Regions from separate parts of the Gordonia sp. C13 genome, predicted to be linked through region 1. Evidence: riboswitches for the same ligand, from Rfam matches in the RefSeq annotation. Region 1 holds a riboswitch; the other holds the start of a gene.

Region 1 (10,754 bases):
ACCGAGGAACTCCCCGGTTCGTTGTCGCTGTACCCGTTCCAGCCTGGTTATGAGGACAACCTGTCGAAGGTGCTGTCCTACGACCCGGCGAAAGCCGAGGAGCTGCTCGACCGGGCGGGGTGGCTGAAGGGTGGGGACGGCATCCGCAGCAAGGACGGCAGAAGGTTGTCGCTCGAGCTGCCCAACATCGGCGACGACACCACGACCCAGAACCTGTCCCGCGCGCTCCAGGCGATCCTGAAGAAGGTGGGCGTCGATCTCACTGTCCGCCAACGCCCGTCGGCCGACTTCTCGCAGGTCGTGGTCAACAAAGAATTCGACCTACTGCTGCTCGGCTTCTCCTCCAGCGATCCCTTCGGCATGGCCTACTTCTGTCAGGTGTGGTGCACGGGCTCCCAGCTGAATCCCGCCGGTGCCGGTTCCCCGGAACTCGATGCACAGATCGATGCGATGTCGCGGATCGGCGACCCGATGGCCCAGATCAAGGCCGGGAACGAGTTGGAGCGCGAGGCCTTCGCCCAGTTCTCCAACCTCCCGCTCTTCAACGGTCCGTCCATGGTCGCGGTGAAGGAGGGCCTCGCCAACTACGGGGCGGGACAGTTCTACGTCGGTCCCATCGAGGACGTCGGCTGGGAGAAGTAGATCTGCGCCTACTCACCCGCTGCCTGAGGTGCGAGCGCCGCGCCCCCCGCGCTCCCTGAGGTGCGAGCGCCGCGCCCCCCTTGCTCCCTGAGGTGCGAGCGCCGCGCCCCCTTGCTCCCTGAGGTGCGAGCGCAGCGAGCCACGAAGGGCTGGCGACGTCGGCTCACCAGGCCTTCGTGGCTCGTCGCCCATGCTCCTTGAGTAGCCGAGGAGCTTGCGACGAGGCGTATCGAAAGGTGTCGCCTACTCGCCCACCCGCCACAGCGGGTTCACCGGGCCGTGTCCGGCGCCCAACGGATAGGCGGCGGCCAGGCCGCGGGTGACCCACTTCTTCGCGAAGGAGACCGCGTCGGGAACCGAATAGCGATGTGCCAGGGCACAGGTGATCGCCGCGGCAAGTGTGTCGCCGGCGCCGTGGTCGTGGGTCGTGTCGACGCGCTCGTGGTTGAGTTCGATGAACTCGGCGCCGTCGTAGAGCAGGTCGGGGGAGTGGTCGCAGGACCGTAGGTGTCCGCCCTTGACCAGCGCCCAGGCAGGTCCGAGATCGAACAACGCCTTCGCCGCATCGCGCTGCGAGTCGGTGTCGACGACGTCGATCCCGGTGATGAGCCGCACCTCGTCGAGGTTCGGCGTCACCACCGTGGCCAGCGGGAAGAGGTTGTCGCGCAGGGTATCCAGGGCGGAGTCGGCGAGTAGTTGGTTCCCGTGCATCGAGGCACACACCGGGTCGACGACGAGCGGGGAGGAACCGTCGCGACCGATGCCGCTCGCCGAGCACTGCGCGACCACGGCATCGATGATCGGTGCCGACGCCAGCATGCCGGTCTTGGCGGCGCCGACGCCGATGTCGTCGGCGACTGTCGCGATCTGGGCGGCCACCGTTTCCGGTGCGATCTCCTGGAAACCGCTGACGCCCAGGGAGTTCTGCACGGTCACCGCGGTGACCGCGACACAACCGTGTAGGCCGAGGAGCGCAAAGGTACGCAGGTCGGCCTGGATGCCGGCGCCACCGCCGGAATCCGATCCGGCGATGGTCATCACGCGGACCGGTGTCTCTCCCGGTGCCGCGACCGGCAACAACTCGACGTCGGTCACGCAGTACCTCCGGGAACGGTCTCGAGCGGCAGGTACACGCGGTTGCCCGCCTCGGCGAACTCGGCCGACTTCGCCGCCATCCCCTCGGCGATCTTCCGGTCGATGTCCTCGGCGGTCACCAGGTTGTTCTCCTCGGCGTAGGCGCGCACGTCGGCGGAGATCCGCATCGAGCAGAACTTGGGGCCGCACATCGAGCAGAAGTGTGCGGTCTTCGCGGGTTCGGCCGGCAGCGTCTCGTCGTGGTACTCGCGGGCGGTGTCCGGGTCGAGGGCGAGGTTGAACTGGTCAAGCCAGCGGAACTCGAAGCGCGCCTTGCTCAATGCGTCATCACGCTCCTGTGCCCGGGGGTGGCCTTTGGCGAGGTCCGCCGAGTGGGCCGCGATCTTGTAGGTGATCACGCCGACCTTCACATCATCGCGATCGGGCAGTCCCAGGTGCTCCTTGGGTGTTACATAACAGAGCATGGCGGTGCCCGCCTGGGCGATCATCGCCGCACCGATGGCTGAGGTGATGTGGTCGTAGGCGGGTGCGATGTCGGTGGCGAGGGGGCCGAGCGTGTAGAACGGTGCCTCCTCGCAGAGTTCCTCCTCGAGACGCACGTTCTCGACGATCTTGTGCATCGGGATGTGCCCCGGTCCCTCGATCATCACCTGCACACCATGGGATTTGGCGATGGTGGTGAGTTCGCCGAGGGTGCGCAGTTCGGCGAACTGGGCCTCGTCGTTGGCGTCGGCGATCGACCCCGGGCGCAGTCCGTCGCCGAGAGAGAAGGTGATGTCGTAACGACGGAAGATCTCGCACAGCTCGTCGAAGTGCGTGTACAGGAACGACTCCTGGTGGTGCGCCAGGCACCAGGCGGCCATGATCGATCCGCCCCGCGAGACGATGCCGGTGACCCGGCGGGCGGTCAGCGGCACGTAGCGGAGCAGGACGCCGGCGTGCACCGTCATGTAGTCGACACCCTGCTCGGCCTGCTCGATCACGGTGTCGCGGTAGATCTCCCACGTGAGGGCGACAGGATCGCCGTTCACCTTCTCGAGGGCCTGATAGATCGGTACGGTGCCGACCGGCACGGGGGAGTTGCGCAGAATCCACTCGCGGGTGGTGTGGATGTCGGCGCCGGTCGACAGGTCCATGATGGTGTCGGCGCCCCATCGGGTGGCCCACACCATCTTCTCGACCTCGTCGGCGATCGAGCTGCGCACCGCTGAATTCCCGATGTTCGCATTGATTTTCACCGCGAATCTCTTGCCGATGATCATCGGCTCCGACTCGGGGTGACGATGATTCGCCGGGATCACCGCGCGTCCGATGGCCACCTCGGAGCGAACCAGCTCGGGGTCGACGCCCTCGCGCGCCGCGATGAACCGCATCTCGTCGGTGATGATCCCTGCTTGCGCCCAGGCGAGTTGGGTGCTCGCTCCGTCGACGGGTTCCGGACGGTGCCATTCGTCGCGGGTCGGCGGCAGTCCGCGCTCCACGTCGATGACCGCATCGGAATCGGTGTACGGCCCGGAGGTGTCATAGACGTCGAGATGTTCACCGTTGGTGAGGTGGATTCGACGCTGCGGTACGCGGAGGTGATCGACGGTGAGGTAGTGCTTGGAACTTCCCTCGATCGGTCCGGTCGTCAGACCTGAAGTCGTGGGTGTGGTGGATACACGTGTGCCCATGATGGTTCTCCCTACGCCGGCATTACCCGGACAGGTTCGAGCGGTCGGCGACCGCCCGTCGCCATCTCAGCCCTCGGTCATCGTGAGAGCCCCCGCGTGTGTAGTTGTGTTGCGGTTGCCACCTTACAACGGCGGTCAACACCCGAGGCCGCGCCCGGGAAGATCACCGGGAGGTCTCGTCAGTTACGGATCCGTAAGGTACGGTGTGACCCTGGTCACAAGGGGTCCTTACGTCGAGCCGCGGCGTCATGCAGGTGACCCGCCACAGTGATCACGTGAGGAGGTGTAGGTGTTACGCCAGAACCGGCATCGGCCGCCGCAGTCGGCGCGATCCATCCTGCAGCAGATCGCGCAGGTGGTGCACAACCCCGACCGCGAGCGGTTCGAACTCTGGGTCGCGGGAGATCTCGTCGGCGTGCTCGGCTACTCGACCGAGACCGTCGACGGTCAGACCACCATCACCGTCCTGCACACCGTGCTCTACGACGAATACAGCGGTCACGGACTCGCCACCCGTCTCACCCGGACGGTCATCCACTTCGCCCGGGAACGTAACGCGCGGCTCCGACCGGTGTGCTCGTTCACCAAGAACTATCTCGACCGTCACCCGGGGGTTGTGACGCTCGCCCCCGTATAAGGCGCGCGTCGATGTCCATGGCGGCGATCAACTGAACACGATTTGTACATCGCGGCGATGACCCGGTAGTACCTCGCGGGCGTACGGTTCGGCGGTGACCCGGACCGCGAGGACATCGATGACCGCAGTGGTAGAGACGACCGTCGGCGGCCCGCACCTCGAACAGGTGCGCCGCTTGGTCAACCTCATCGACGGCCAGTGAATCGAGGGTGAGGACACCCAGCTCGTCAGCACGAGTCCCACCTACCCCGATGTCGTCGTCGCCGAGGGGCGTTGTGCGAGTGCTCGACAGGTCGACGCCGCCGTCGACGCCGCATGTCGCGGCTTCGCCATCGCGATGAACGGGGTGGGGGGCGGCACCGAAAGGATGGGGAGACCCAGTGCGTCGCCGGCGGCGCAAATGCCTTCGGGGACGGCGTCGAAGGTGGTTCCGGTGTCGACGGCGAGCGCGGCCGCACGCGCCTGCGCGAGGCGCGAGACGTACTCGAACTGCTGCGCGTCCGAGGAGCCGATCGGTAGACCCGTGGTCATCACCAGCTCGCAGCCGGTGATCCATGGGGTGGGGTCGGCGAGCTCGATCGCGTGCGCCCATTCGATCACCCGATCCGCGCGCTCGTGTCCACCCACGAGAGTGAGTCCCAGGTCTGTGTTCTGGGCGAGACGCCGCACGGTCAAGGCCACGGCGACTCATCTCCTCGCAGGTCGGCGGACGGTCGGAGCCGTCCATCTGTGCGTCAGAGCATAGCGAGGGCGCCGGGAGTGGAGGTCATCCCGCTGAGGACACCAGCTGCTCTCGTAGAACCTTCTTGTCGATCTTGCCGACGGCGGTGACGGGCAGGGTTCGGACGACGCGGACGACGTCCGGCAGCTTGAACGACGCGAGGCCGCGGTCGGCGAGGAACGTGCGAAGCGTGGCCAGCTCGAGCGGCTGGGCCGGCGGATGGTCGTGGGAGAGCACGACCGCGGCGCAGATCTTCTCGCCCAGCGCGTCATCGGGCAGCCCGACCACCGCGACCTGCCGCACCGACGTGTGTGCGAGCAGGTTCTCCTCGACGTCGTCGGCGGCCACGTTCTCACCGGCCCGGACGATGGTGTCCTTGATACGACCCGTCACCGAGAGGTGTCCCGACGGCAGCCGGGTCACCTTGTCGCCCGATCGGTAGAAACCGCCGGGGGTGAAGGACTTCTCGTTGTGTGCGTCGGCCCGGTAGTACCCGCGGATCGTGTACGGGCCGCGAACGAGCAGTTCGCCTTCTTCACCGTCGGGGACGTCAGCCCCCTCCTCGTCCACGACGCGCACCTCGTCGAACTCCGACATCGGCGAGCCCTGGACCTCATGCACGAGATCCCGCGGCTCATCGGGCCGGGTGTAGCAGATGAGGCCCTCGGCCATGCCGAACACCTGCTGGACCACGTTGCCCAGTGCCTCGTCGAGGGCGACCGCGTCCGGGTGGGCCAGCTTGGCGCCGCCGACCTGCAGAAGTCGCAGGGAACTGATGTCCGCGGGCTCCCACTCGGTCGCCGCGCACCACAGCTGTGCGAGGGCTGGGACCAGCGCGGTCACCGTGACGCGGTGCCGTTCGATCAGGTCGAAGGTGTTGTCGGGACTGGGGTTGTCGGTGAAGACGACGTGGCCGCCGACGCCGAGGACGCCGAGGATTCCAGGGCAGCACAGGGGGAAGTTGTGGGCCGCGGGCAACGCGACGAGGTAGGTGTCGTCGGCGGTCAGCTCCGCGACCTCGGCCGACAGTCGTGCGTTGAGGTCGTAGTCGTCATGCGTGCGCGCGATCAGTTTGGGCAGGCCGGTGGTACCGCCCGAGACCAGGAACAGGGCCGGGAGTTCGGCGCTCGGCGGGTCGGGGAGATCGACCGACGCGGGGTCCGCTTCGGGTGCCGGTGCGAACGGGCCGGGATCGCCGGAGATGAACACCTGCGCGACGGCCGGGACGCGGGACTGCAGCTCGGTGGCGAGATCCCGGAAGTCGAAGCCGCGTCGACCGTCCTCGCCGATATAGGCGACGGCCCCGGCGCCGGCGGCGAGATGGGCGATCTCGGTGATCCGGTGCGCGGGCAGGGTCATGACCGGTGCGACGCCCGCGCGGAGCAGACCGAGCAGATTCACGACGAACTCGAGCGAGTTGTTCTGCTGGAGGACGACGCGTTCTCCCGGGCGGAGTCCGGCCTCGACGAAACCGGCCGCGCGACGCAGCGAGGCCTCGCGCAGTTCGGAGTAGGTGAGCGTCCGCGGCCCGTCGATGGAGGCATCGGTGACGGCCGGGGCGTCGGGGGCGCGGTCGATGCTGGCGTCGAAGCCGGCGAACAGTGGGAGTCCGCGGAACAGTCCGGCGTCGCGGTAGCGGTCTGCCTGGGCGTCGGCGTACGGGGTGAAACCGTCGAGCAGGTCGGTCGCGTGGTCCTGAGGCGTCGGCATGGGACCCATTCAAACACAGGCAGGATAGGGTAACCTTACCGGTCGGTCGGGGTGGAGGATTCGTGCGGTACTCTGCCTACTCGGACGGTCTGTTTGATTAGGCTGTCCTAATATCCCTAGGATCACTGGTGCTGCCGCCCACGACCGGAGGACAAGACATGTCGCTGACGACCGACTCGCGGACATCGAGGATCGATGCTGCGGAACTCGGCCTCGACGGGGCGGCCGGTCTGATCGCTCCGGCGGCACCGCTCACCGAGACGGTGGCCGCCCGGATCTCGGCGGCCTGGGCCGGTTCCGGCGAGTTCGGCGACCATGTCGTCTACGAGCGCGGCCGTCGATGGACCTTCGCCGCGGGCGTCCGCGTGCGAGTCGTCGTCACCCGCCGCGAGGTCATCGTCGACGACCAGGGTCGCCGGACGACCACCGCATGGCAGGGCGATCCGGCCGACGCGCTGGCCGCGGCGACGGAGTCCCTGTCGGTCGCCGATTGGCGTCTCTACGGGTGGGTCGGTTTCGACTTCTGTGCGCCGTACCACGGCATCCTCGAACGCGTTCCCGACGACACGGTGCTCGCGCATCTGATCGTTCCCGAGTTCGAGGCCTTCGTCGACGCGGACGGGGTGGACACCGGCACCGCCGACCCGGAGCGATCTCGTCGTCTTCTCGAGATCGCGGCCACCGCAGGCGATCCCGGGACGTCGCGCCCCGTCGACGTGCGGGTGGACACCGAGGACTACCGCGGCCGCGTCGCCGCCGCCGTCTCCGAGATCGCGGCCGGTCGCTATCAGAAGGTCATCCTCTCCCGCGCAGTTGACGTCCCCTTCGCGGTCGACATCCCCGCCACCTACGCCCGCGGCCGGGCCGACAACACTCCGGCCCGCTCCTACCTGCTGTCGCTCGGCGACCTCTCGGCTGCCGGATTCAGCCCCGAACTCGTGGTCGCGGTGCACGCCGACCGCACCGTCGTGACCGAACCCCTGGCCGGGACAAGGGCTTTCGGAGTCTCAGCCGATCACGATGCGGCCGCTCGGGCCGAACTCCTCGGCGACGCCAAGGAAGTCGCCGAACATGCGATGTCGGTGCGCGCGTGCTACGACGAGATCGCCTCGATCTCGGCCGCCGAGACGACCGCGGTCAGCACGTTCATGGAGGTACGCGAGCGCGGCAGCGTCCAGCACCTCGCCTCGACGGTGAAGGGCACCCTCGCCGAGGGTGAATCACCCTGGCGTGCACTCGAAGTCGTCTTCCCGTCGATCACCGCTTCGGGAGTTCCCAAGACCGCGGCCGTCGACGCCATCGACCGCCTCGAGTCCCGGCGGCGCGGGCCGTACTCCGGTGCGGTCCTCGTCGCGTCGTCGTCGGGTGAACTCGAGGCGACGCTCGCCCTGCGCACCGTCTTCTCGTCCGGGGGCAAGGCGTGGCTGCGGGCCGGCGCCGGCATCGTCGCGCAGTCGACGCCGGAACGCGAGTTCGAGGAGACCTGCGAGAAGCTGGGCAGCGTCGCCCCGTACGTCATCCCACGCTGACCGGCCGTTACGTTCGAAGCACCACCTAGTCCACCAGGAGTCATCACATGTCCGACCACATCACCGAAGCGCTGCACGGCATCCTCACCGAGGACCTCGACCTCGCGCTCGGCGAAGTCACCCGCGACTCGCGGCTCATCGACGACCTGGGCCTCGACTCGGTGGCATTCGCCATCGGCGTCGTCGCGATCGAAGAGCGTCTGGGTGTGAAGCTCTCCGAACGCGAGCTCTTCGAGTCCAAGACGGTCGGCGATCTCGAGGACCTGGTCCGCGCGAAGGCCGGGACGCCGGCCTGAGCCGGAACGAGATACGAGTCGGGGGAGAGGTGAGCGTGGACACCGGAGTGCAGACGTACGCAGAACTGCTCGACGAGGCGTTCGACGAGAAGGTCGCCGCGTGGACGGCCCAGGCCGAGAGCGATCACCGATTCCCGCGACCACTGCTCGAACACCTCGGTGAGGCCGGGGTTTTCGCCCGCAAGTGGGAAGACCGCAAGCTCACCGACCTCCACGACCACTTCGCTCTCGGCCGTCATCTCGGCTCGCTGGGCTCGGCCGCGATCGGTGTCGGTGTCAGCCTGCACGATTCGGCCATTGCCATCCTCCGCCGTTTCGGGCGGAACGACTTCCTGAAGGACCTGGCGCAGCGGGCGATGACCACCGACGCCGTCCTGTGCATCGGTGCGTCCGAGGAACAGGGCGGTTCGGATCTGCAGAACTCGGAGACGCGAATCTTCGCCGAGGACGGCGGCTACCGGGTTGTCGGCGCCAAGAAGTTCGTCTCGCTCTCACCGATCGCCGACCACATGTTCGTCGTGTGTCGCGGTGTCGAGGACGGCCCCGACACCGGTGGCAACGTCGCGCTGGCCGCCGTGCCGATCGACAGGGTCCGCGTCGGTGCGCCCTACGAGAAGCTGGGCGCCGGACCGCTCGACACCGCGCCGGTCACCATCGACACCTGGATCCCCGAGGAGGCGCTGATCGCCCGGCCCGGAACGGGGCTGGCGGTCATCAGCTGGGGGCTTGCGCACGAACGCTATTCGGTCGCCGCGCAGATCGCGGCCGCGTGCGAGGTGATGCTCGGCGTGACGCTCGCCCGCATGATGGAACGCACGCAGTTCGGCAAGAAACTCTACGACCATCAGGCGCTTCGTCTGCGGCTCGCGGATCTGCAGGCCCGCGTCGACGTGCTGAGCTACTCGCTCGACGGCGTCGCTGCCGGGGGAAAGATCAACCTGCGCACCGCCGCCGCGCTCAAGGCGACCGCGGCCAACCTCGGTGAACGGGTCGCGTCGGAGTGCCTGCACATCTTCGGCGGGATCGGTTATCTCGAGACCGAGACGCCGATCGGACGCTGGTGGCGCGACATGAAGCTCGCTCGCGTCGGGGGCGGCACCGACGAGGTGTTGTGGGAACTGGTCGCGGCGGCCATGAAACCCGATACCGAGCGTTACCACCAGTTCTTTTCCCATTCCCTCAACCAGGCGCCCTGAGCGTCCCTCATCCAGGCGGTCATCATGAACAGCCCAGTCACCACTCCGGCCGACGCTCGTGTCACCGAACTCGCACCGCCGGATCACACCTATCTGCACATGGACACCGACAGTCGGCCCATGCACTGGTCGATGATCCTCCAACTCGACACCGGCGGAACGCTTCTCGGCCTCGATGAAGTACGTGCCCGGGTGCGGGACCGGGGGCGGTTGTTCGAGATCTTCCGGCTGGGCGTGAAGAACGGCCGGTGGCGCAAGCCCGAGGTGGTGCTCGCCGACGAGAACTGGGATGCCGGCGAACACGTCTCGGAGCTCGGGTTCACCGACCGTGAGCATCTGCAGCGCCGCGTCTCCAAGCTCCTCGAGACGCCGCTGCCCCGGCCGCGCCCGTTCTGGGACATCACGCTCTTCACCCCCTCCGCCGGCGCCGAGGGGGTCGGTCAGTGGGTGCTGCTGCGCGTACACCACAGCATCTCCGACGGCATCGCCGGCGCGGCCTTCGCAGCACTGCTCGCCGACGGTGAACCCGAGGACCTCGCCGAATTCGAGCGCTTCGCCACCAGCCCGCGGTTCCACATCAGCGGTATCGACCCGGAGAAGCTTGGGGAGGCCAAGTCGGCGTTCAACGACCAGCATGCGGCCGGCGGCGGCAAGAAGCGCGCCTGGCCGAGTCTGACGAAGTCGGGGCGTCGTGAACACGCACTCTTCAGTACGTCCACCCGCGCGCTGCGCAAGGCGGCCAAGGCCAACGACTCCAGCGTGCACGAGTTCGTGCTCGGGGCCATCGGACGCGCGCTCAGCATCGACCCGCCTGCGGCACCGCAGGCCGAGGTCCTCCGCGTGACCCTGCCGGTGACCCTCGATCCGGAGTTCCGGCACACCGGCAACGCGGTCTCGGTGGCGCTGCTCAACCTGCCCGGCAACGAGACGAACCTGTCGCAGCAGATCGGCCGGGCGCGCAGCGAGCTGACGACCATCGCCGAGCGTCGGCCGGAGCTCTACCTCGCCGCGGCCGACGACCTGCCGCGGGCGCCGCTCTGGGGCCTGCAGCGGGCGATTGTGAACGCCTCGATGAGCCACATGCACCCGGACATCCACATCGGGATCAACCCGGGCTTCTCCCGGGTGCGGTCGGTCCTCGGTAAATCCATCGCGAGCCTGACGCCGCTGTCGCCGCTGGCCGGCTACTCCTTCTCGGTGACCGTTTTGATCCTCGGCAACACGACGACCTTCGGCATCGTGACCGACGCCCAGG
Region 2 (10,754 bases), on a different contig from region 1:
TAACACCGCTTGAGCGCGAAGGGCTTGTCGAAGTCGAGCGAACCCGCGTCTTCGGGTCCGGCGACCCGCGCGAACTTGCGGGTGGGGATTCCGAGTTCGACGAGCAGTTCCTGGAATTCGTACTTGTGGTGCAGCCGGTTCTCGATGTCGAAATCGGAGAGGAAGAGCCGACACTTCGGCGGGAACAATTCGGCCAGCATCGCGATGATGTCGGTTTCCTCGTGCACCGGGATCACCATGTCGACGTCGTTCTCCTCGACGATCCGCGCGAGGGCTCGGCAGTATTCGAGCGGCTCGAACTTCGGCGGCGGAACACGATGGAATTCGCCCACCGAGTTGGAGAATCTGCTGATGGCGACGGGTATCGAGTCGACGGTCGTCACACGATGACCACCCGCGGCCATGAGTCGTGCGAGTTCCAGTGAGAGGAACGACCGACCGAAGGTGATCAGTACATGAGCTCGTCCGGCGCTGTCCACCCGTCAGAGTCTAGGGGGTACCCCGGACCCTGCCGCGCCGCGTCGGCTCCTACGCCTGTTGAATGGAATCGGACACTGCGGGAATATTCGGTACCGGCCTGTCGGTTCGTCCTGTTAGTTTCCGCACGACCGCACTCGGTGCCGGTCGAGCCTGTGGTGGCAGGCAGTCGGATCGGGCGACGGCCCGGATGACCTCGAGAACCGGGGTCGACGGACCGAGTTGGAGGAGGCATGCAACTGTTCGTGGTCGGCGTCATCGCGGCATGCCTTGCCGCAGTCGCCTACGGGATGTCGACGGTACTCCGTGCGCTCGGCGCGCGTCGTGTCGCCGCGACCGCCGCCGAACAGGGCAAGGGCATCACCACCGAGACCGGGGCACCCACCATCTCCTCGACGATGTCGACCTTCGTCGATCCCGCCTTCATCCTCGGCACCACGATGGTCGTCTTCGGTTTCGCGGGCGGCGCACTCGCCGCGCGTTTCCTCCCCCTCTTCCTGTCGCAGACGATCGTGTCCGCGAACCTCGTCGTCACCGCGCTCCTCGGCACGATCATCCTCAACATCGCCCTGCACACCCGCGAATGGGTCGCGATCTGGCTCGTCGTGATGTCGCTGTGTCTGCTCGGTGTCTCGTCGTCGCATCACACCGGCGGTGGTGAAGAGGTCGGTTTCCACTGGGGTCTGTTCCTGGCCACCGTCGCGCTGTGCGCTTTCGCGCTCGTGGCCGTCTACAACCTCGGCTCGACCGCAGGCGCCCTCGTCGGCGGTGCTGCCGCAGGCCTGCTGTTCGGCATCATCGCCATCGCGGTCCGGATCCTCGACGGCGTCGACCCGTTCGATCCGGTCGCCCTGCTGACCGACCCGGCGGCGTGGACCATCGCGGCGGCCGGCGCGGTCGGCTTCTACATCCAGACCGTCGCGCTACAGCTCGGCGCCGTCAACGGCGTGACCGCCGTGTTGGTGGTCGGCGAGACCGCCGGGCCGAGCCTGGTCGGCGTCGTGTTCCTCGAGGACACGGCCAAGCCGGGACTCGGCTGGCTTGCCATCCTCGGTTTCGTCGGCGCCGTCATCGGCGCCGTGCTGGTGGCCTGGTACGGCTCGGTCGACCCCGATCATCTCGGCGAAGCACCGCCGATGAAGGGCGGCTGGCGTCGCGGGCGCGAGGAACCGGAGGACTCCGAGTCCGAAGAGCTGGGTTCCGAGGAATTCGACCCCGCGGAACTCGACGCCGAGCAATTCGACCCCGAAGAGTTCGACCCGGATGCGTTCGAAGCGGAGGCCTTCGAAGCGGAGTTCCGCAGCGACCCGGACGATCCCGGCGCTCGCGCCGGCAAGCGCGGACCGCGTCCCGACGCCCCCGAGTCGGACGATCGATCCGTCGGCAGCCGGGACTCGCGGCACAACTGACCGCCGGCGTCCATCGCCGCGAAGTGGTTGACACCCGTTCCGCCGGTGGAGAAGGTGGGGTGATGACGACCACAGCGACAGAGTCGCTCTCCCGCCTCGCCTACGAGACCCTCGAGCCCTTCCACATACTCGCGTACTTCAACCCGGGACTCCGCTCCGCACAAGAGGACACCGGTCTCGACGGCCACGCCTTCTACGTCGGCGCACGTGGCGCTCCCCTCGGCCCCTGCGCCGCCCCGGTCGTCTCCGCCGCGTTCTACAACTTCAACCCCGACCTGGTCGCCAAGTCGTGGCGGGCCGCGGTCGAAGTCGGCCTCGACCGCGTCCACGAACGCCGCCACGCGATGCTCGACGACTCGCTGCGAGAGATCCTCGGCGACTCGGCCGACGACGCCCTCCTCGACGAACTCGCCTCCGAGTACACCCGTCTCGCCGCAGATCTACCGCTCAGCGGTCGTCCCCTCGCTGCGGCGTGGGCCTCGGCGCCCACCCCGGACACACCACGTCTGCGGTTGTGGCAGGCGATCGCCGTACTCCGGGAGTGGCGGGGCGACAACCACATCGCCGCCCTCGTCCTCCACGGACTCAACGGTTTCGATGCCGCGGTCTTCCACGAGGCGCAGCTGCCCGATCCCTCGGTGAAGCGCCGGGTGATGGGCAAGCGCGTCGTGCTGCTCACGCGCGGTTACGCCGAACAAGACTGGGAGGACAGCATCGACCGGCTGACGGAGGCGGGCCTGGCCGAACGAGCCGACGACGGCCACCGACTCACGGCGCAGGGCGCCGCGGTCTACGACGACATCGAGGCGACCACCGACGCCGCCGGAGAGTCGTTGTGGGCAGGCAACTCCGAGCTGCTCGAACGAACCCGCCCGATCGTCAAAGCCGTGCTCGATGCCGGCGTCCTGCCCGGAACGAGGAACAAGTGAACAACCACAGCGAAGACCTCCGCGAGATCGAGAACCTCAAGTACCGGTACCTGCGGGCCCTCGACACCAAGGACTGGACGACGTTCGCGTCGACACTGACCGAGGACGTGACCGGTAACTACGGTGCGAGCCTGTCTTTCGACAATCGCGACGAGCTCGTCGGATACATGGAGGCCAACGTCGGCCCCGCGGTCATCACCGAGCATCGCGTGAACCACCCCGAGATCGAGGTCGCCGGCGACACCGCCCGTGGCCGTTGGTATCTGCAGGACCGCGTGATCGTCGCCGAATTCTCGTTCATGCTGATCGGGGCGGCCTTCTACGAGGACACCTACCGGCGGACCGAAAACGGTTGGCGCATCAGCTCCACCGGTTACGACCGCACCTACGAGGCCACCGTCGGACTCGCCGATCTGCCGAGCTTCAAGCTCGAGGTCGGTCCCGCCGTGCACATCTGAGGACACCGTCATGTCCGGCCGCGTCTTCTCCGACCGAGTCGCGGCCGGACGTGCTCTGGGCTCCCGGGTCTCGGAGAGACTGCGGGCCCGGGAGGACACCCGCGGCGCCAGGCCGGTGGTCATCGGCCTGGCGCGCGGCGGGGTCCCCGTGGCCCGCGAGGTCGCCGACGCGACAGGCGGCGACCTCGATGCCCTGGTCGTGCGCAAGATCGGCGCACCGGGGCACGAGGAGTTCGCGATGGGCGCCCTGACCGCCGGGCATCTCGTGGTCAACGACGACGTGCCCCGCCGACTGGGTGTCTCGCGTGCCGAGTTCGACGCGGTCGCCGACCGGGAACGTCACATCCTGAACGATCGTGAGGAGCTCTACCGCGGCGGACGCGCCCCGGTCGAGGTCGAGGACCGCGTGGTGGTGCTGGTCGACGACGGTCTCGCCACCGGTTCGACGATGGCCGTGGCCGTCGACGCGATGGATGCGGCCGGTGCGGCACGGTTGATCGTGGCCGTGCCCACGGCTCCCTCGGATTCGGTGGGCCGGCTCATCGATCGGGGCGTCGACGAGGTCGTCGTACTGACCATGCCGGAGCCGTTCGAGGCGGTCGGACTCTCTTACGACGACTTCAGCCAGGTCGACGACGACGAGGTGATCGAGTGTTTGGATCGCGATCGCGGACGTTGAAGGTGGTGCACGAGAGCGCCACTGAGGATTTGCGTGTCACGCGTCCCGAGCGCTGGTCACGAATATCGCGGTCGTCAGGAGGATCACGGTGACCGCCGCGAAGTACGCCAACGAGCCGTACGCGTTCCAGTGAAAGGCGGTGTCGCCGCCGGACAAGAAGTTCCACCCGTTGAGGAACGGCAGGAACGGCGTGATGTTCTCCCCGATACGCGGGAGCACGGACAAGATGCGCTCGAACGCGAACATCCACCCCAGCACGATCGCCACCGCTCCCGCGGAATGCCGTACCAGAGCACCCACCGACAACCCGATCAACGCACACAGCGTCGCGAAAACCGGAGTGCCCCAGAGTTGCCGAACCGTGTCCGGGCCACCGAGCGCGATACCGTTACCCGTGAGCGCCTGTCCCAGAACAACCCCGAGCAGGCCCACGACCGCGGCCACCACAAGGGTGAGCCCGCCGAACACGACGGTCTTCGCCAGGAGCACGAGCGGCCGTCGGGGTACTGCGGCGAAAGTGGGTCGGATGGTGCCGAACCGGTACTCGGTGGTGACGCCGAGAACGGCCATGATCGCGAAGACCGCGACCCCGAACTGGTTGACGCCGACCAGGTAGTCGATGGTTCGGGTGTCGACCGACGCCGAGTCTGCGTAACCGCCGGACAACAGCCAACCGAGAAGTACCGCAACACCGATCCCGAACACGACCACCATCGCGAGACACCAGTACGGGGCCCGGGTGCTGGACAACTTGATCCGCTCGGCGTCGACCGCCGCGAGTGCCTGGCCGATCATCGCCGACTCCCTTCCGCGGTGCCCTGACCGCCCCGACCGCCCTGACCGCCGGGTCCGGATTCGACGGGCCGGAAGCCGTCACCCCCGTGATAGTCGACGGCGTGGGCGGTCATCGACATGAACACCTCCTCCAGCGAGGCCGATTCGGCGGCGAGCTCGTGCAGCGTCACGCCTGCCGCGGCGGCGATGTCCCCGACACGGTCGGTCGTCGTGTCGGGCACCCTCATCACCGGCCGTCCCGCGGCATCGGGTGCACCGGGCGCCGGCGTGAGACCGGCCTGTTCCAATGCGGTGTGCAGCTTCTCGAGTTCGGGCCCGCGCACCCGCACCGACTGCCGCGCCCGACCGGTGAACTCACCGACCGAGCAGTCCGCGATCAGACGTCCGCGGCCGATGACGACGAGATGATCTGCGGTGAGCGACATCTCGGTCAACAGGTGACTGGAGACGAGTACGGTGCGTCCTTCGGCGGCCAACTGCCGCATGAAACCCCGAATCCACACGATCCCCTCCGGATCGAGGCCGTTGACCGGTTCGTCGAACAACAGGGTGTGCGGATCACCGAGCAGCGCACCCGCGAGCCCGAGCCGCTGCGACATACCGAGCGAGAACCCACCGGCCCGCTTCCGGGCCACCGACGCCAGCCCGACGATCTCGAGCACTTCGTCCACCCGGGACCTGGGAATCCGGTTGCTCGCCGCCAGCCAACGCAGATGCGAACGCGCGCTGCGATTGGGGTGGATCCAGTGTGCATCGAGCAGTGCACCGACCTGACGGAGCGGGTGGTCGAGTTCGCGGTACGGCACGCCGTTGATCGTCGCGGTCCCCGACGTCGGGCGGTCGAGTCCGAGCATCATGCGCATCGTCGTCGACTTGCCGGCGCCGTTGGGTCCCAGGAAGCCGGTGACCCGCCCCGGCCCCACCTCGAAGGTGAGGTCGTCGACCGCGCGCTGACTCCCGAAATCCTTCGTGAGATTCGTTACCCGCAACACGCCTCGACCATAGCGGCCGGGCGGTGCTCCGCCGGGTGGTTGCGACACGCCGGGCCTTCGAGGCTCGTCGACTTCGATACGCTCCTTCGTCGCTACTCAACCCGGCGGCTTGCGCTCCCCGCACCTCGGGCAACAGGGTCGGCTCAGGCGCGATCCGGGGTCGGTGACGACGCCTGCGCCCAGAACCGTTTCGGGATACGACCCGCCTGCGTGGCGAGCCTTCCGGCGATCACCGCATGCCGCATCGCCGACGCCATCCGCTCCGGATTCTCCGCACGCGTGACGGCGGTCGCGAGAAGCACTCCGTCGCAACCGAGTTCCATCGCGCGGGCGGCGTCGCTGGCCGTGCCTATGCCGGCATCGAGGATCACCGGGAGCGGATCATCGAAGGCCGTGGAACAGTGGTCGACGATCATCTCGATGTTGTGCGGGTTGAGGATTCCGAGTCCGGTCCCGATCGGTGAGCCGAGCGGCATCACTGCGGCGACCCCGAGGTCGGCGAGTCGCGCGGCGAGGACCGGGTCGTCGTTGGTGTAGGCGAGCACCACGAATCCGTCGGCCACCAATGCGGCTGCGGCGTCGACGAGTTCGACGGCATCCGGCATCAGGGTGCGCTCGTCGGCCACGACCTCGAGTTTGACCCAGTTCGTCTCGAACGCCTCGCGAGCCAGCTGCGCGGTGAGCACCGCCTCGGCAGTGGTGTGACACCCGGCAGTGTTGGGCAGTACCGCGATGTCGAGCCTGCGCAACAGGTCGAAGACACCCGTTCCCGACGCGGCGTCGACGCGACGCACGGCGACGGTCGTGAGTTCCGTGCCCGACGCGACGAGCGCACGCTCGAGGGACGCGAGATTCGTTGCGCCGCCGGTTCCGGTGATGAGTCTGGAGGAGAACTCGCGGCCGGCGATCCGAAGCGGGTCGGCCTCGGAAACGTCTGCGCCGTCGATGCTGTCGGATTCAGCCACCCTGCACCGCCGTCACGATCTCCACGACCGCTCCCGAGGTCATGGTGTGGGCCGACCATCGTCCGCGCGGTACGACCGCACCGTCGACGGCCACCGCGATGCCGCGGTCCGGCAGCCCGAGTCGGGTCACGACATCCGTCACCGACGCGTCGTCGCCGACGTCGAGGTCCTCTCCGTTCACGGTGATGGTCACGCTGATGCTCCTTCCAGAATCCCGAGCACCTTGTCCGCCGTGCCCGGTGCGAGGACGATTCCGTTGCGGCCGTGGCCGGTCGCGACCACCGTGTGGTCGTCGATCCGCTCCACGATCGGTAGGCCGTCGGCGGTGCACGGACGCAGTCCGGCGCCCGCCTCGGTCAGTTCGTAGGTACGCAGCCCCGGCATGACCTCGATCGCGTCGGCGAGCAGATCGGCCACGCCGCCCGCCTGTGGGACGCGGTCATGAACGTCCCCGGCCTCGTACTGTGTTGCGCCCACCACGATCCCGTCCTCGCGGGGGACCAGGTACACCGCCCGGCCGTGGAGTCGGGCACGGACCACGTGTCCGGGCGGCGGGACCGACCACCGTGTCCGGCGCAATCGGAGGATCTCTCCCTTCGCCGCGTGGAGGGGTACGTCGGGAAGCAACGTCGCGGTACCGAGTCCAGCGGCGAGGAGTATCTGATCTCGTGGACCGGCGAGTTCGCGCGCGTCGGTGAGGCTTTCCACCCGCGCATCCGTGTACCGCACCCCGGCCGCGGCCCCGCCGCTGCGCAGGGTCGCCAGCAGCCGCCGGTTGTCGATGGACCACTCCCCGACCGCCCGGTACCCGCCGATGAGTCGCGAACTCAAGGACGGCTCCAGAGAACGGATCTCACGACCCGTCACCGAGCTGAGCGTGGCGTCGGTCCGCGGCTGGTTGGCCCAGACGAAATCGGCGAGGTGACGCAGGTACGCGGCGTCGGCCGCCGAACCGGCGACGAACAGGGAGTCGGTGGCCGTCACGATCGCGGGGTCGTCGAGCCGCTTCACCAGCGTCGGCCAGCGCCGCACCGATTCGACCGACAGCGCGAGCGCGGCCTCCTCACCCGGATGACCCTCGCCGAGCGAACCGAGCATGCCGCCTGCCACCCACGAGGCCCGCTCGTCGTGACCGGCGTCGATGACCTGGACTCGCCAGCCCGCATCGGCGGCGGCGAGCGCACAGGTCAGACCGACGACGCCACCGCCGACGACGGTGAGCGCACGGTCGAATTGTGCTGGGGTGTCGCTCAAGTCAGATCACCTTCCTTCGCCGGAATGACCCGGATCAGGTTCGACGGTCTGCGGAAGGGGTCCGCACTCTCAGCCCGCCTGCCCGGGCTCCCGTGTGTTCTCGCGGTCCACCCTACGCCCGGCCGGACCACGCGGGGCTAGCCTGGTCGCCGTGACGATCACCCCCGGCTCACGTGCCACCGAATCGCGCCGCCGACTGGACTCCGCCCGGCTCTACCTGTGCACCGACGCGCGGCGCGAGCGCGGCGACCTGCTCGAGTTCGTCGGCGCCGCCCTCGCCGGTGGCGTCGGCATCGTGCAGCTGCGCGACAAGGGGTCGGCGGGCGAGAAGAAGTTCGGCACGCTCGAGGCCCGGGAGGAACTCGAGATCCTCGCCGCGCTGCGGGGCGTCGTCGACGCCCACGGTGCGCTGCTCGCGGTCAACGACCGTGCGGACATCGCCGCGCTCTCGGGTGCCGACGTCCTCCACGTCGGACAGGGCGACCTCCCGCCACAGGTGGCGCGCCGGATAGTCGGACCCGACACGATCATCGGGGCGTCGACTCACGATCCCGCGCAGGCCGCCGCTGCCGCTGCCGACCCCGACGTCGACTACTTCTGCGTCGGCCCGTGCTGGACCACCCCCACCAAGCCGGGTCGCAGCGCCGCCGGCCTCGACCTGGTGACCACGACAGCCGAGGCCTCCCCCGACAAGCCGTGGTTCGCCATCGGCGGGATCGACGCGCCGCGGGTGCCGGAGGTGACCGCCGCGGGTGCCCGCCGGATCGTCGTCGTGCGGGCGATCACCGCCGCCGCCGATCCCACCGCCGCGGCTGCGAACCTCCTCGACCGGTTGTAGCGCCGACCTGCTGAAAAGCGCCCCTGGAATCCGCCCTCTGCAGCCGGACCTCGGACATATCGTCGTCGACGGCCCTCTGGAGGGCGGATCTCGGGCGCGCTTCCCAGGGGCGGTTTTCAGGGGCGGTTTTCAGGGGCGGTTTTCAGGGGCGGTTTTCAGGGGTGGTTTTCGGATCGGGCCCGGGGTGGAATCCGTTTGCCTGATCCCGACACCGCGGTCTAGCCTGGACGGATCATGATGCTCAAGCGCGTGCTCGTAACCCGCCGCAGCGGGGTCTGATTCTGACCGACCCCCCGCTGCGGGTCGGTTGCGCGCTCCAGTCGGTCATCCGTTCTTCGACCGAAATCGGTTTTCGAGATGCATCTTCTTCATCTGCCCCACCCATCCTTCTCACGACACAGGCATGCGACCGCGCCGTCGGGGGACCCCGTCACCGAGCACTTCGGCCGCCCGCTGCCTGCAGGTATGCGCGAGGAGGCCATCGGGATGAGCTGGCAACACTTCACCGACGAGTACGCATGCGGCGGAGCCATCCGCCTCGGCTCGTGGTCGGTCGCACCGGCGCGGCAGGACCTCGTCGAATGCCGTGCGACCATCGCGATCGCCGACCGCATCATGTCGTGCAGCGCCGTCGCCGCCGGACCGCTCGGTGCGATGACGTCCATCCTGTACGACCTCGGCGCACCCGTTCAGATCCTGCGGCTGCACCAGCGCGAGGTCGACGGCGCGATCGCCACGTTCCTGCTGTGTGAGAACAACGGCCGGCAGGCGTGGGCTTTCGGCGAGGGCCGAACCGGGGACGACGCGAACATCGCCGCACTGATCTCCGGCGCCAACCGGCTGCTCGGCTCCTAACCCTGCGGGTCGAGTGCGGCGATGCGCTCGCGCAGCGTGGGCCAGGCCCGGCCGAACGCCGGATGCAGCGGCAGCTGATCGACGTGCTGTTCTTCGACCCAGCGCAGTTCCGTCGACTCGAAGTTGGCGACCGTGCGCACCGGCTCGTCGGTCTCGGCGATGACCGTCGTGTAGGTCCAGCCGCCGGGTGACTCGTGGGTGACGACGGCGGCGACGACCCGCAGGTCCGCGCTGTCGATGCCGGCTTCTTCCTCGGCTTCGCGCATCGCGGTGTCGATCGCGCCCTCGTGGGAGTCCCGCGCACCGCCGGGCAGGGCCCAGGTCCCGCCCTGGTGGGACCACGCGGCGCGATGCTGGAGCAGAACACCTGTCGCGCCGTCGGCCAGCGGCGCCCGGAGCAGCAGACCCGCCGCGCCGTGGACACCCCAGTACCGTGAACCGTCGGGATCGATCACCCAGCCGTCGCCGTCTCCGCGCACCACGCCTCCTTGCAGCCCGGCGAGCCGTACGCCGGATTCCTCCACCGTAAGTGAGACTCGCGCGACCTGCCAGGGCCATCAGGAACCCGTCGGCGTGGCGACCGCGATGCCCGGAGGAACCCTCCTCGATGGCATAGGCTGAAACACGCACGACCCGGTGAGCGATGACCCAGATGAGTCATTCTTCTTTCAGGTCGCGGGAGCCGGCACGGGGACCGGGGACCGAGCGGCCGCACCGGAGACGATCCAGCGTTCGAGAAGGGGATCAGCTAGGTGACCGGCGATGCGTCCTCCGTGCGGACGGCACTCACCCGTGGCGGTCGCACGATCCGCCCCGCCCAGTCGTCGCCGCCGATCCGCCAGGTCCTCGCCGATCGTCGAGAGCTCGTCGCCACCGCACGCGAGCGCGCGCAGTCACCGTTCCAGACTCTCCGTCATTACTCGGGCACCACTCCCGGCAAGCTGATCATCATCTGCGTCATCCTCGTGCTCGGCTGTCTGACCACCGGCTGGTACGCCTCGATCGTGCTCGAGGACCGCACCCAGACACTGCAGCGTCTGATCGACCGGACCGAGCCGCTCGCCGAGGCCGCGCAGGTCCTCTACAGCTCGCTGTCGATCGCC

Evidence for each region. A riboswitch is a leader RNA that binds a small molecule or an ion and turns the genes downstream of it on or off. The one in region 1 is predicted to bind thiamine pyrophosphate.
Region 2: linked by a shared signal. The riboswitch ahead of thiO (glycine oxidase ThiO) and the one ahead of thiC (phosphomethylpyrimidine synthase ThiC) in region 1 are both predicted to bind thiamine pyrophosphate.

The regions. Positions count from the first base shown of each region.
Region 1 is NZ_JALPSY010000003.1:77,632-88,385, forward strand. It holds gene M1L58_RS04105 (ABC transporter family substrate-binding protein) at 1-642, shown strand, start outside; gene thiD (bifunctional hydroxymethylpyrimidine kinase/phosphomethylpyrimidine kinase) at 886-1,737, opposite strand; gene thiC (phosphomethylpyrimidine synthase ThiC) at 1,734-3,410, opposite strand; TPP riboswitch at 3,402-3,516, opposite strand; gene M1L58_RS04120 (GNAT family N-acetyltransferase) at 3,700-4,047, shown strand; partial or broken gene M1L58_RS04125 (PucR family transcriptional regulator ligand-binding domain-containing protein) at 4,372-4,728, opposite strand; gene M1L58_RS04130 ((2,3-dihydroxybenzoyl)adenylate synthase) at 4,814-6,478, opposite strand; gene M1L58_RS04135 (salicylate synthase) at 6,637-8,007, shown strand; gene M1L58_RS04140 (acyl carrier protein) at 8,055-8,303, shown strand; gene M1L58_RS04145 (acyl-CoA dehydrogenase family protein) at 8,333-9,499, shown strand; gene M1L58_RS04150 (wax ester/triacylglycerol synthase family O-acyltransferase) at 9,524-10,754, shown strand, end outside.
Region 2 is NZ_JALPSY010000013.1:22,252-33,005, reverse strand. It holds gene M1L58_RS12375 (ATP-grasp domain-containing protein) at 1-479, opposite strand, end outside; gene M1L58_RS12370 (EamA/RhaT family transporter) at 711-1,886, shown strand; gene M1L58_RS12365 (SCO6745 family protein) at 1,949-2,815, shown strand; gene M1L58_RS12360 (nuclear transport factor 2 family protein) at 2,812-3,273, shown strand; gene M1L58_RS12355 (phosphoribosyltransferase) at 3,284-3,952, shown strand; gene M1L58_RS12350 (ABC transporter permease) at 3,989-4,747, opposite strand; gene M1L58_RS12345 (ABC transporter ATP-binding protein) at 4,744-5,739, opposite strand; gene M1L58_RS12340 (thiazole synthase) at 5,883-6,704, opposite strand; gene thiS (sulfur carrier protein ThiS) at 6,697-6,897, opposite strand; gene thiO (glycine oxidase ThiO) at 6,894-7,958, opposite strand; TPP riboswitch at 7,952-8,062, opposite strand; gene thiE (thiamine phosphate synthase) at 8,110-8,796, shown strand; gene M1L58_RS12320 (hypothetical protein) at 9,283-9,651, shown strand; gene M1L58_RS12315 (NUDIX hydrolase) at 9,648-10,130, opposite strand; gene M1L58_RS12310 (hypothetical protein) at 10,404-10,754, shown strand, end outside.